DNA from 3 places in the Halomonas huangheensis genome. Region 1 is predicted to be linked to each of the others. Evidence: predicted binding sites of a transcription regulator. Region 1 holds the regulator's gene; each other region holds the start of a gene.
What was found. The regulator PhoB, encoded in region 1, activates phosphate uptake and scavenging genes when phosphate is short. The targets are predictions, from matches to a motif close to TGTCATANNNNTGTCANA.

Region 1 (3,284 bases):
AACACTATCGACAGCTACCAGCGGTGACCGATGGCAGCAGCGGACGTTGAGACAAGGGGTAGCCAGTATCCTGCGCTACTCTGGTGTCTGTGCCTGGCTGCACTGCGCTGCGCCGGGCTCGTCATTGGCGGCAATATCAACCAGCCGCTGGGTAGGAAAGATACAGCGGAAGGTCGCGCCCTGACCAGGCTGTGAGCTGATCTCGAGGTGAGCATTGTGGCGCAGCAGCACGTGCTTGACGATGGCGAGGCCAAGGCCGGTCCCACCGGTAGCGGTGCTGCGTCCCTTGTCGACACGGTAGAAGCGTTCGGTGAGGCGTGGGATGTGGCGTGGATCGATGCCCTCGCCATTATCCTCGACCTCGAAGCAGGCACCTCCCGGGCAGGAACGCCAGCGCAGCTGAATGTGCGCACCGTCTCCGGCATAGCGCACCGCATTGAAGGCGAGGTTGGACAGCGCGCTGTGGACTTCCTTTTCGCTACCCCAGAGCGCATGGGGGTCATCGACACTGATCTCGATTCGCTGGCGGTCATTGGATAGCGCGTTGGCATCGCGTTCCACGGCCTGCAATAGACTGCGCGGGTCGAGACGGACATGGTCATTGCCGCCCTGGTCATTTTCCAACCGTGACAGCAGCAGCAGGTCATTGACCAGGTTCTGCATGCGCCGGGTCTGTCCCTGCATCTGATCGATGCTCCGCGCCAGGCGTGCTGGAAGCATCTCCGCCATGTCGCTGTAGGTTTCCAGGTAGCCAGTCAGTACGGTCAGAGGCGTGCGCAATTCGTGCGAGACGTTGGCCACGAAGTCACGGCGCATCTGTTCGAGGCGGTGGAGACGAGTGATGTCGCGTGCCATGAGCAGCCGTTCGTCGTCACCATACAGGGTGATCTGGAACTGCAGCATCATGTTCTCGTCGATGGGCGACGGCAGCGACAGCGGTTCGCGATAGTCTCGTTTGTTGAGGTAACCGACGAAGCGCGGATCACGCAGCAGGTTGGTGATGTGCTGGCCGCGATCCTGGGCTGGTTTGAGCCCGAGCATGCGTTCGGCGGCGCTGTTCCACCACTCGAGGTCACCATGGCGGTCGAGCATCACCACGCTGTCGCGCATGGCTTCAGACGATTCCTGGATACGCTGCAGCGTCGAGCGTAGGCGACGCTGGGTGATGCGTTGGCCTTTCTGGTAGCGGTATAGACGATCGAACAACTCACCCCAGATGCCGGTGGCAGCGGGGGGTTCCTGCTGAGGACGGTGGGTCAGCCAGTCATAGAGGGCGTGTAGCTGACGCAGATGGTAGGCCAGTATCAGGCCGAGGCCGATGATGATGCCCCAGGCGGCAAGGGAAAAAGGCCAGCCGAGCAGCGCACCAATCGTAACCAGTGCAGTCAGTCGCCACAGCTCGCGTCTCCAGAGAAGTCCCACTAATGGCCCTTACACCTTGGCGGAGAAGCGGTAGCCGGTGCCGCGGACCGTCTGAATCAATTGCTGATGCGGCTCACCGAGTGCCTTGCGCAGGCGGCGGATATGAACATCCACGGTGCGCTCCTCCACATAGACATTGCCACCCCACACCTGATCGAGCAGTTGGCCACGGGTGTAGGCACGTTCCTGATGGGTCATGAAGAACTGTAGCAGGCGATACTCGGTCGGACCCATTTCCAGTGACCGACCTTCTACGCTGACGCGATGGCTGACCGGGTCGAGCATCAAACCCTCAACTTCAACGGGGTCCTCGATGCCTCGTGGCGTCGCACGGCGCAGTACTGCCTTGAGGCGGGCGACCAGTTCTCGCGGTGAGAACGGCTTGGTGATGTAATCATCGGCGCCGGCTTCGAGCCCCTGGATCTTGTTGTCTTCCTCACCCTTGGCGGTGAGCATGATAATCGGCAATTCTGCGGTAGTTTCCTCGCGCTTGAGACGACGAGCCAGTTCAATACCGCTGGTACCAGGCATCATCCAGTCGAGCAGCACCAGGTCGGGTTGGTGGTCGACGATAATCGCATGCGCGGATTGGGCGTTGTCGGCCTCGAGTACGCGGTAATCGGCCATTTCCAACGCCACAGCGATCATCTCACGGATAGGCGCTTCATCGTCGACGATCAGAACGGTCTTGGCGGTCATCCCGGGGCCTCATGAATCAGGGGCGTAAATACTGCTCTGGGGCATGGACAGTGCTCAGGAGCACAAGATACTACGCTGATGATGACAGCATTTAATTATGACGTTTTGGTTACAGCTTGTGCAGAAACATGAATATGGCATGCCGAAAAATATGCTGCCGGAAGCTGAATTGGTGCCGTTCAGTGACTGAAAGTTACTCAAGGAGTGATGCTGGGGTACAGGCTCAATCCCAGCCCCGCGAACAGTAGCAGGCCCGACCAGTGATTGTTGAGAAATGCCTGAAAGCAGCGGTCGCGGTCGCGATCACGAATAAGGCGTTGCTGGTGGAGGAAGGTCGCGGCCATGGAGGCCAGGCCCAACCAGTAGAAACCGCCCAGTTGGAGAAGGGCACCGACCCAGATCAGCAATACCAATGTGGCCAGCTGCAGCAGCCCGATGATCAGGCAATCGAAGCGCCCGAACAGTACTGCCGTCGACTTGATGCCGACGCGCAGGTCATCATCACGATCGACCATGGCGTATTGGGTATCGTAGGCCACCGTCCACAGCACATTGGCGATAAACAGCAACCAGGCGACCTTGGGCACCTCGCCCAGTACTGCACCGAAGGCCATGGGAATTGCCCAGGAAAAGGCCGCGCCCAGTACGACCTGGGGGAGGTTGGTATAGCGCTTCATGAAGGGGTAGCAGGCGGCCAGCGCCGCGCCGATCAATGACAGCCAGACGGTAAAGCCGTTGGTGAACCAGACCAGCACGAAAGCCGCAGTAATCAGCAACGCAAACAGCACCTTGGCTTCGGTCTCGCTGATACGGCCAGTCGCCAGCGGCCGGTTGCGGGTGCGTTTGACGTGACCGTCGAAATGACGATCCGCGTAGTCGTTGATCACGCAGCCGGCGGCACGCATCAGATAGACACCGAGCACGAAGATCAGCAGCGTGCTGCGTTCCGGGATGCCCTGCGATGCGACCCACAACGCCCATAGCGTTGGCCACATCAGCAGCCAGGTGCCGATAGGGCGGTCGAGGCGCATCAGGGCGAGAAAATCGGGGAGGCGCGTCAGCAGGCCTTGTGGGCGCAGCAGGGATCGATCCATCTGGCTATCTCGTGGTTGGCTGCCGCGTTGCTGTCGATGCGGCCTGATCGGAAATGGGGTCAGCCTATC
Region 2 (3,284 bases), 1.0 Mb from region 1:
GGCGCGCATATAGCTTTCATGCTCGAAATAGGCCGGTACGGTGCGTGCCGCTGGCTGCCATTTGAGCTTCATCAGGGAGCGAAAGAACTGATCACAAGCGGTAGCAGTGGTCGGTGATGCATACTGCGGGTAGAGCGGAAAGAATAGAATACGCTGACAGCCCCGAGCCTGAAGTTCGCGCACTGCACTGTCGGTAGAGGGGTTGCCGTAACGCATGCCATAAGCCACTGCGACACCTTCTCCAAAACGAGACTCCAGCGTCGCCGCCAGCTTATTGGCCTGCTGGCGTGTCGTCGTCAGCAATGGGCTTTCATTCTGCTCCCGGTTCCAGACGCTGCGATAGGCCTCTCCAGAGATGAAAGGGCGCCGACTGAGAATGACCAGTTGCAACAATGGCTGCCACAACCAGCGCGGATAATCGACCACACGCTGATCCGACAGGAATTCACTGAGGTAGCGCCGCACTGACCAGTAGTCAGTATTGTCTGGAGTACCGAGATTGGCGATCAGAACTCCTACACGCGCGGAGCGGACTGCCGGATGGTCCTCAGGCGCATGTTCAGGCCGGCCCTCGCCGGTAGTTTCGCCAGGGGGAGTGGAGTGCAACGGTGCAGTGTCCAGGTGGGCCATCGAATCGGGTACCTCACTTGACGAGAAGGAAAGTCACAGCAAAAACAACAAACACCGTAAAGATTACCACCGGGACCTGGCTGACTCGAATGAAGTTCGGCTATTGCTGCCATTGCACTATGCAGACGACACAGCCGCCCCCTTCACGTCGCAGTTGACGGATGGTAGAGCAAGGCTATCGGAGAAGGATGAAGCACAAGCACCGGCCGCAAGTCCCGCGCCCGATGCCCTGGCGACCATTGCCAGGGGCTTGTATTGAAGAACCGCATAACGGCTTTGAACAGAAAAAGCGGCGATACCGCCTGTAGCTCGGAGGGTGACCTACCTGAAGTCGGCCTAGAAGACCAACGGAGTACGTGATGTCAGTGGCTGATGATAGTGCGCCTCACGACCAACGACCTCGTCATTGGCTACATGATGCACCAGGTAGGCCCGATGAATGTCAGCACGCTTCAATTCCAGATACACATCATCGAGCGAACGGAACAGCACCGGCTTGCCGCGGCGACCGATAACATGTCGCTGCCCCTCGACATCTTCCAGTTCCACCTGGTAGAAACGATTACCGGCATGACTGATGACACGAATCTCGAAGTTATCGTGTCGTTCCACAAAGGTCTTGAGCTCTTGTAGTTCCAACATATATTTCACCTCTTTTGTCCATTTCCAATTGTTCATCCGTGATGTCCACTTACCAGTGGACAGCACCAATCATCTTACAGCCTGGCGATTGCAGGTGACAGAATGATGACGTGACGAATATTCATGGGACTGATAGCGGGACAACAGGTTCCAGGCTGGTGAATACATGCTGATAAAGAATAGAATTCAGCAAGTTACCGAGGAATCACCTGACCTGCATATGAAGTGAGAAGAGCCCGGCCGAATGGCCGGGCTCAGAAAATCGGAAGGTTTCGGGTAGTCAGTAGGTTACTGATACTCGGAAGGGTCGATAGCCTTGCCCAATGAATTACGATCCACCCAGTTGCCAGCCTTGGTTTCCTTGTAGCGAAACACTACACGATCGCCTACCGCCACCGGCAGTTCTGCATCCTCGGTCTGGTAGCTGTAGGACTCCCCATCAACCACCAGTTGATAACGATAAAGATCCGGCATACCGAGCCATTCCTTGAACGGGCCTTCACGCTCCACCGATGTCAAAACGCCGCGCGCTTCCAGCTTCGGGGCACGCCGCCGGTTACCGCGTCGAAATCCGCCTGCCATGGTATATATGCCTCCACTAGATTGGGTAACAAAAGAATTCGGCAACAGTCGTGATGTCATCCGCTACGCGGTCTATTCACCAAAGCCATCGACATAGGCATCAGGCGCCAGATCCTCGAAGCGGGTGTACTTGCCGATGAATGCCATATGTACAGTACCGATCGGACCATTACGCTGCTTGCCGATGATGAATTCCGCCAGCCCCTGATTGTCGGGGTTATCCGGATTGTAGACCTCATCGCGATAGACGAAGCCAATCAAGTCGGCGTCCTGCTCGATGGCGCCGGATTCACGCAGGTCCGACATCACGGGACGCTTGTTGGGACGTTGCTCAAGTGAGCGGTTGAGCTGCGACAGCGCCACCACCGGACAGCCAAACTCCTTGGCCAGCCCCTTGAGCGAGCGCGATATCTCGGATATCTCGCCGGTCCGGTTTTCAGAGAAACCGGGGATCTGCATCAACTGCAGGTAATCGATCATGACCAGGGAAATACCGCCGTGCTCACGGACGATACGCCGCATCCTCGAGCGCATTTCATTGGGTGACAGCGCCGCCGTGTCATCGATGAACAACTGCTTGTCCTTGAGCAGGTTGACGGCTGAGGTCAGGCGAGGCCAATCCTCATCCTCGAGCTGACCATTACGTACCCGCGTCTGATCAATACGCCCCAACGATGACAGCATGCGCAGCATGATTGACTCAGCAGGCATCTCCATCGAGAACACCACCACCGGCTTGTCACTGGATATCACCGCATGCTCGACCAGGTTCATGGCGAAGGTCGTCTTACCCATCGACGGACGACCAGCAACGATGACCAGATCGGATGGCTGCAAGCCCGAGGTCATATCATCCAGATCACGGAAGCCTGTGGACAACCCCGTCATCTGGCCTTTCATGTTGAACAGCTCGTCGATGCGATCAACGGCTTTGGTCAACAGCTCGCTCATGCCGATCGGGCCACCCGCCTTGGGGCGGTCCTCGCTGATCTGGAAGACCAGGCGCTCAGCCTCATTGACCAGTTCATCGGAAGGACGACCACTGGGGCTGAAGGCACTATCAGCGATATGGCTGGCCGCCTCGATCAGCTTACGCAGCGTCGCTCGCTCACGCACGATATCGGCATAGGCGCGAATATTGCTCGCCGACGGCGTATTGCGTGCCAGCTCCGCCAGATAGGCCAGACCTCCGACACTATCCAGCTGATCTCGCGCTTCGAGAGCCTCGGAAAGCGTGATGACATCCAGTGGCTGGCTGCCTTCCGCCAGCCCGACCATGACATTGAATATCAAGCGATGTTCATAGCGATAGAAATCACCAGCGGACAAGCGCTCGGAAACGCCGTCCCAGGCCTGATTGTCGAGCATCAGGCCACCAAGCACCGACTGCTCGGCTTCCACGGAATGCGGAGGGACCTTGAGCGCCGCCG
Region 3 (3,284 bases), 690 kb from region 1:
GGTACTACCGCCAGCACCTGGTCATTAGTGTGATCGGCAACACCAGCGTAGCCGTTATCGGTCTCGATCCACAGGATGCCGCCATCCTCGCGTTGGTCGAAGCACAGGCCATCAGGGCTGGCGAACTGGTTGCTTTCGGTCAGGCCAGAGTAGTTGTCGGCATCGCTTGCCGCGGCACCAAACACGAACACCTCCCACTCGAAACTGCTCGGGTCACTGCCCTCGCGCCAGCGAATGATCTGGCCTGCCTCATTGGCGGCACGCGGGTTCGGTGCATTGGCCGGCGCCGTGGCATAACCGGTGCCCGGTGCGGCAATGCTGTCGCCATCACCCTTCAACTCCGGATCGGTATCCGCTTCGGTGCGATCGGTGTTGTTGGTCAACGTCATGTACACCTCGCCGCTTTCCGGGTCCACGACGCCCCACTCCGGCCGATCCATCGGTGTCGCACCCATGATGTCGGCAGCGTCACAGGTATTGATGATGATGCCTGCATGGTCGTCCGCTGCCAGTCCGAGAGCGTCGGCCAGAGTACCGCCATCCGGGGTAGTGGCATCCGGTGTCAGCGCCAGCCATTGACCACTGCCGTCGGCATCGAAACGCGCGACATACAGCGTGCCTTCGTCCATGTACCTGGCGCCGATTGCCAAGCGATCTGCTTCGGCACCATCTGCCGGAGCATCGGCAGGGTTCCATACCGCCTTCGAGACGAACTTGTAGATGTATTCGTTGCGCGAGTCGTGTCCGGAATAGAACACCACTGGCTTTCCTTCAACCAGTTTGCCGGGCCAGCAGCCTTCGTGACGGAAGCGCCCAAGGGCGGTGCGTTTGACGGCGCGAGCCCCGGTGTAGGGGTCGATTTCGACAATATAGCCGAAGGTCCGCGGCTCATTACGATAGTCTTCGCTGGCCGAAGCACCCCTCGGTGTAGCATTGAAACGAGAAAACTCGCCATCGACTTCGGATTCGTCACCGGCGGCGGTTTCCCAGCCATAGCGGCCGCGACCAGTGGGAATGCCCAGGCGGTCGTCGTCAATCTCGCGACCTTCATCCTTGATGAAGATATCCGGCCAGTTCTCTTCACAGGTCAGGTAGGTACCCCAAGGCGTATAGCCGTTGGCACAATTGTTGTTGGTGCCCCTCGCCATGGTGCCATCGGTCGAATAGCGAGTTACCACATAGTCGCTGCCGGCCACCGGTCCGGCCAGCTCCATCGGTGTGGCACTGGTGTAACGCTTGTTGAAGGACGAGTTGCGAACATGCTGCCAGACGCCAGCATCGCTCTTCTCGACCTCGACGAGGGTAATGCCGTGGGCGTTGATCTCAGTGCGAGCCTCATCGGCCGGGCGCTTGCCCTCGTCCATGTTGGTCGGGCCACCCTGCGGCGCCCACAGCGCGTCTTCATCGATATACTCGTTGTTCATCGCCATTATGAAGCGGCGTGAAGCACTCGCGTCATCCAGCGGAAAGGCGTGCATGCCATCATGGTGCATACCGACGCTATTGGCCTGAATTTCTGGCGTCATGGCCAGATCCTCGGACCACTCCGGCGCACTGTCGTTGAGAGGAGTACCCCAGGGGATCAATACCTGAGCGGTATAGCCTGGAGGTACCACAATGGCGTCCGTCCGCGAACCGGCGATCGATTCAAATGCCAGTGCCAGCGGTGACTTTTGCATACCGTGACTGCTGGCCAGCGCCGAGACACCGAAGCCACCGAGAGCCCCCATGGCAGCCAGCCCCAGTCCTCCTTTCATGACCGCGCGACGCGATACATGGCGCTCCAGCACAGTGGAGAACGGTTCATTGCTACTGGGGTTCAACAGACGATGATCTTCGATTGCCTTGCTCATGGAGAAGGTCCTCTTCAGCTAGTCATGAGCGGCGTCTACGGCCGCTTCGCTCGAAGGAAACACTGACTAAAGCCTGTACGGTTCAATCGCGACGCTTCGCGTGAGCACGTTCGTCGATTTATCCAGCGCTTCCATAACCAAGGGGACGCTAACCACAAAAGATGACGAAGCCATGACAGTGACAGCCTGAACACATCAAATATAAGCAATATCTAAAACTGATTCAGGTCGCGCCGAGCGCCTGGACCCTATGCTACTCTGAGGCGCTCCGGCGCAATCGCATGAGGGCAATGGCCGGTTATCGTTGCAAAGGGTTGGAGGGAGAGGGCTGGATGGAAAAGTGGTATCAAAATGGATTCAGGTTGGCCGTCGCCATCGGCGTGACCTTACTGTTCAGTGGCTGTGCTCTTGTCACTCCCAACCCACCACAACGTCAGGACAACATCTGCGAGATATTCCGCGAACAACCTGATTGGTACGACGCTGCGCGAGCCTCGCAGGACAAGTGGGGTACGCCGATAGCGACCCAGATGTCCTTTATCCAGCGCGAATCATCGTTCCGCGCCACCATTCGGCCACCGCGAACCAGGCTGCTGGGCTTTATCCCCTGGAAGCGCCCTTCCTCCGCCTACGGCTATGCGCAGGCCCAGGACCCGGTCTGGGACGAATATCAGGAGGATGCCGGCAGTCTGTTTTCCGGGCGCAGCGACTTTGATGATGCCACCGACTTCATCGGCTGGTACAACGCCCGCACCCACCGTATCGCCGGTGTCTCACTGCATAACCCTGAACATCTGTATCTGGCCTATCACGAAGGCCAGGGCGGCTACCAGCGTGGCAGCTACCGTGGCAAGTCCGCTGTCCAGAGTGCCGCCCGCCAGGTGGCCAGTACTGCGTCGCGCTACCAGGCCCAGCTCAACGCCTGTGAAGCCGAGTTCCAGTGCGATGGAGCCTTCGAATTCTGGCCATTCTGTCGGGGGTAGGTGAGGCTGTAAGCCGCAAGCAACAAGCAACAAGCTACGAGCCAGGTGCTGTCAAACAGACACTGCGGGCTACGAACCGCTAGCTGTCCAGTGCCGCTCCATGCTGGTCACTGCGGGGTGACTTACAGCTTATAACTTACAGCTTACCGCTCGAGTGGTAACTTACCGCTTAGCGCTCGAGAGGCGCTAGACTCTTGCCAACCGTTCGGCGGCCAGGGTCAGCAGATGCTCGGTGGTCTCCCAGCCGATACAGGCATCGGTGACGGAGACCCCATAGCGCAGCTTGCCCGGCGTCAATGACTGCTTGCCTTCATGAATATGGCTTTCCAGCATCACGCCGATCAGGGCTCGGTCACCCGTTTCACGCTGCGCCAGCACATCAAGCAGTACTTCGCTCTGGCGACGATGATCCTTGCGTGCGTTGGCATGGCTGCAATCGACCATCAGT

Region 2: a site for PhoB is predicted at 1,366-1,383, ahead of AR456_RS04325 (DUF6482 family protein). Genes of this name have one in related genera too.
Region 3: a site for PhoB is predicted at 2,014-2,031, ahead of AR456_RS02945 (PhoX family protein). Genes of this name have one in related genera too.

The regions. Positions count from the first base shown of each region.
Region 1 covers NZ_CP013106.1:4,697,884-4,701,167, reverse strand. Annotated here, with positions in the region: gene cysZ (sulfate transporter CysZ) at 1-50, shown strand, start outside; gene phoR (phosphate regulon sensor histidine kinase PhoR) at 76-1,422, opposite strand; gene phoB (phosphate regulon transcriptional regulator PhoB) at 1,432-2,121, opposite strand; gene ubiA (4-hydroxybenzoate octaprenyltransferase) at 2,319-3,215, opposite strand.
Region 2 covers NZ_CP013106.1:948,060-951,343, reverse strand. Annotated here, with positions in the region: gene hemH (ferrochelatase) at 1-630, opposite strand, end outside; gene AR456_RS04325 (DUF6482 family protein) at 967-1,269, opposite strand; gene AR456_RS04320 (hypothetical protein) at 1,561-1,854, opposite strand; gene dnaB (replicative DNA helicase) at 1,927-3,284, opposite strand, start outside.
Region 3 covers NZ_CP013106.1:630,574-633,857, reverse strand. Annotated here, with positions in the region: gene AR456_RS02945 (PhoX family protein) at 1-1,853, opposite strand, end outside; gene AR456_RS02940 (transglycosylase SLT domain-containing protein) at 2,186-2,836, shown strand; gene AR456_RS02935 (3-deoxy-7-phosphoheptulonate synthase) at 3,023-3,284, opposite strand, start outside.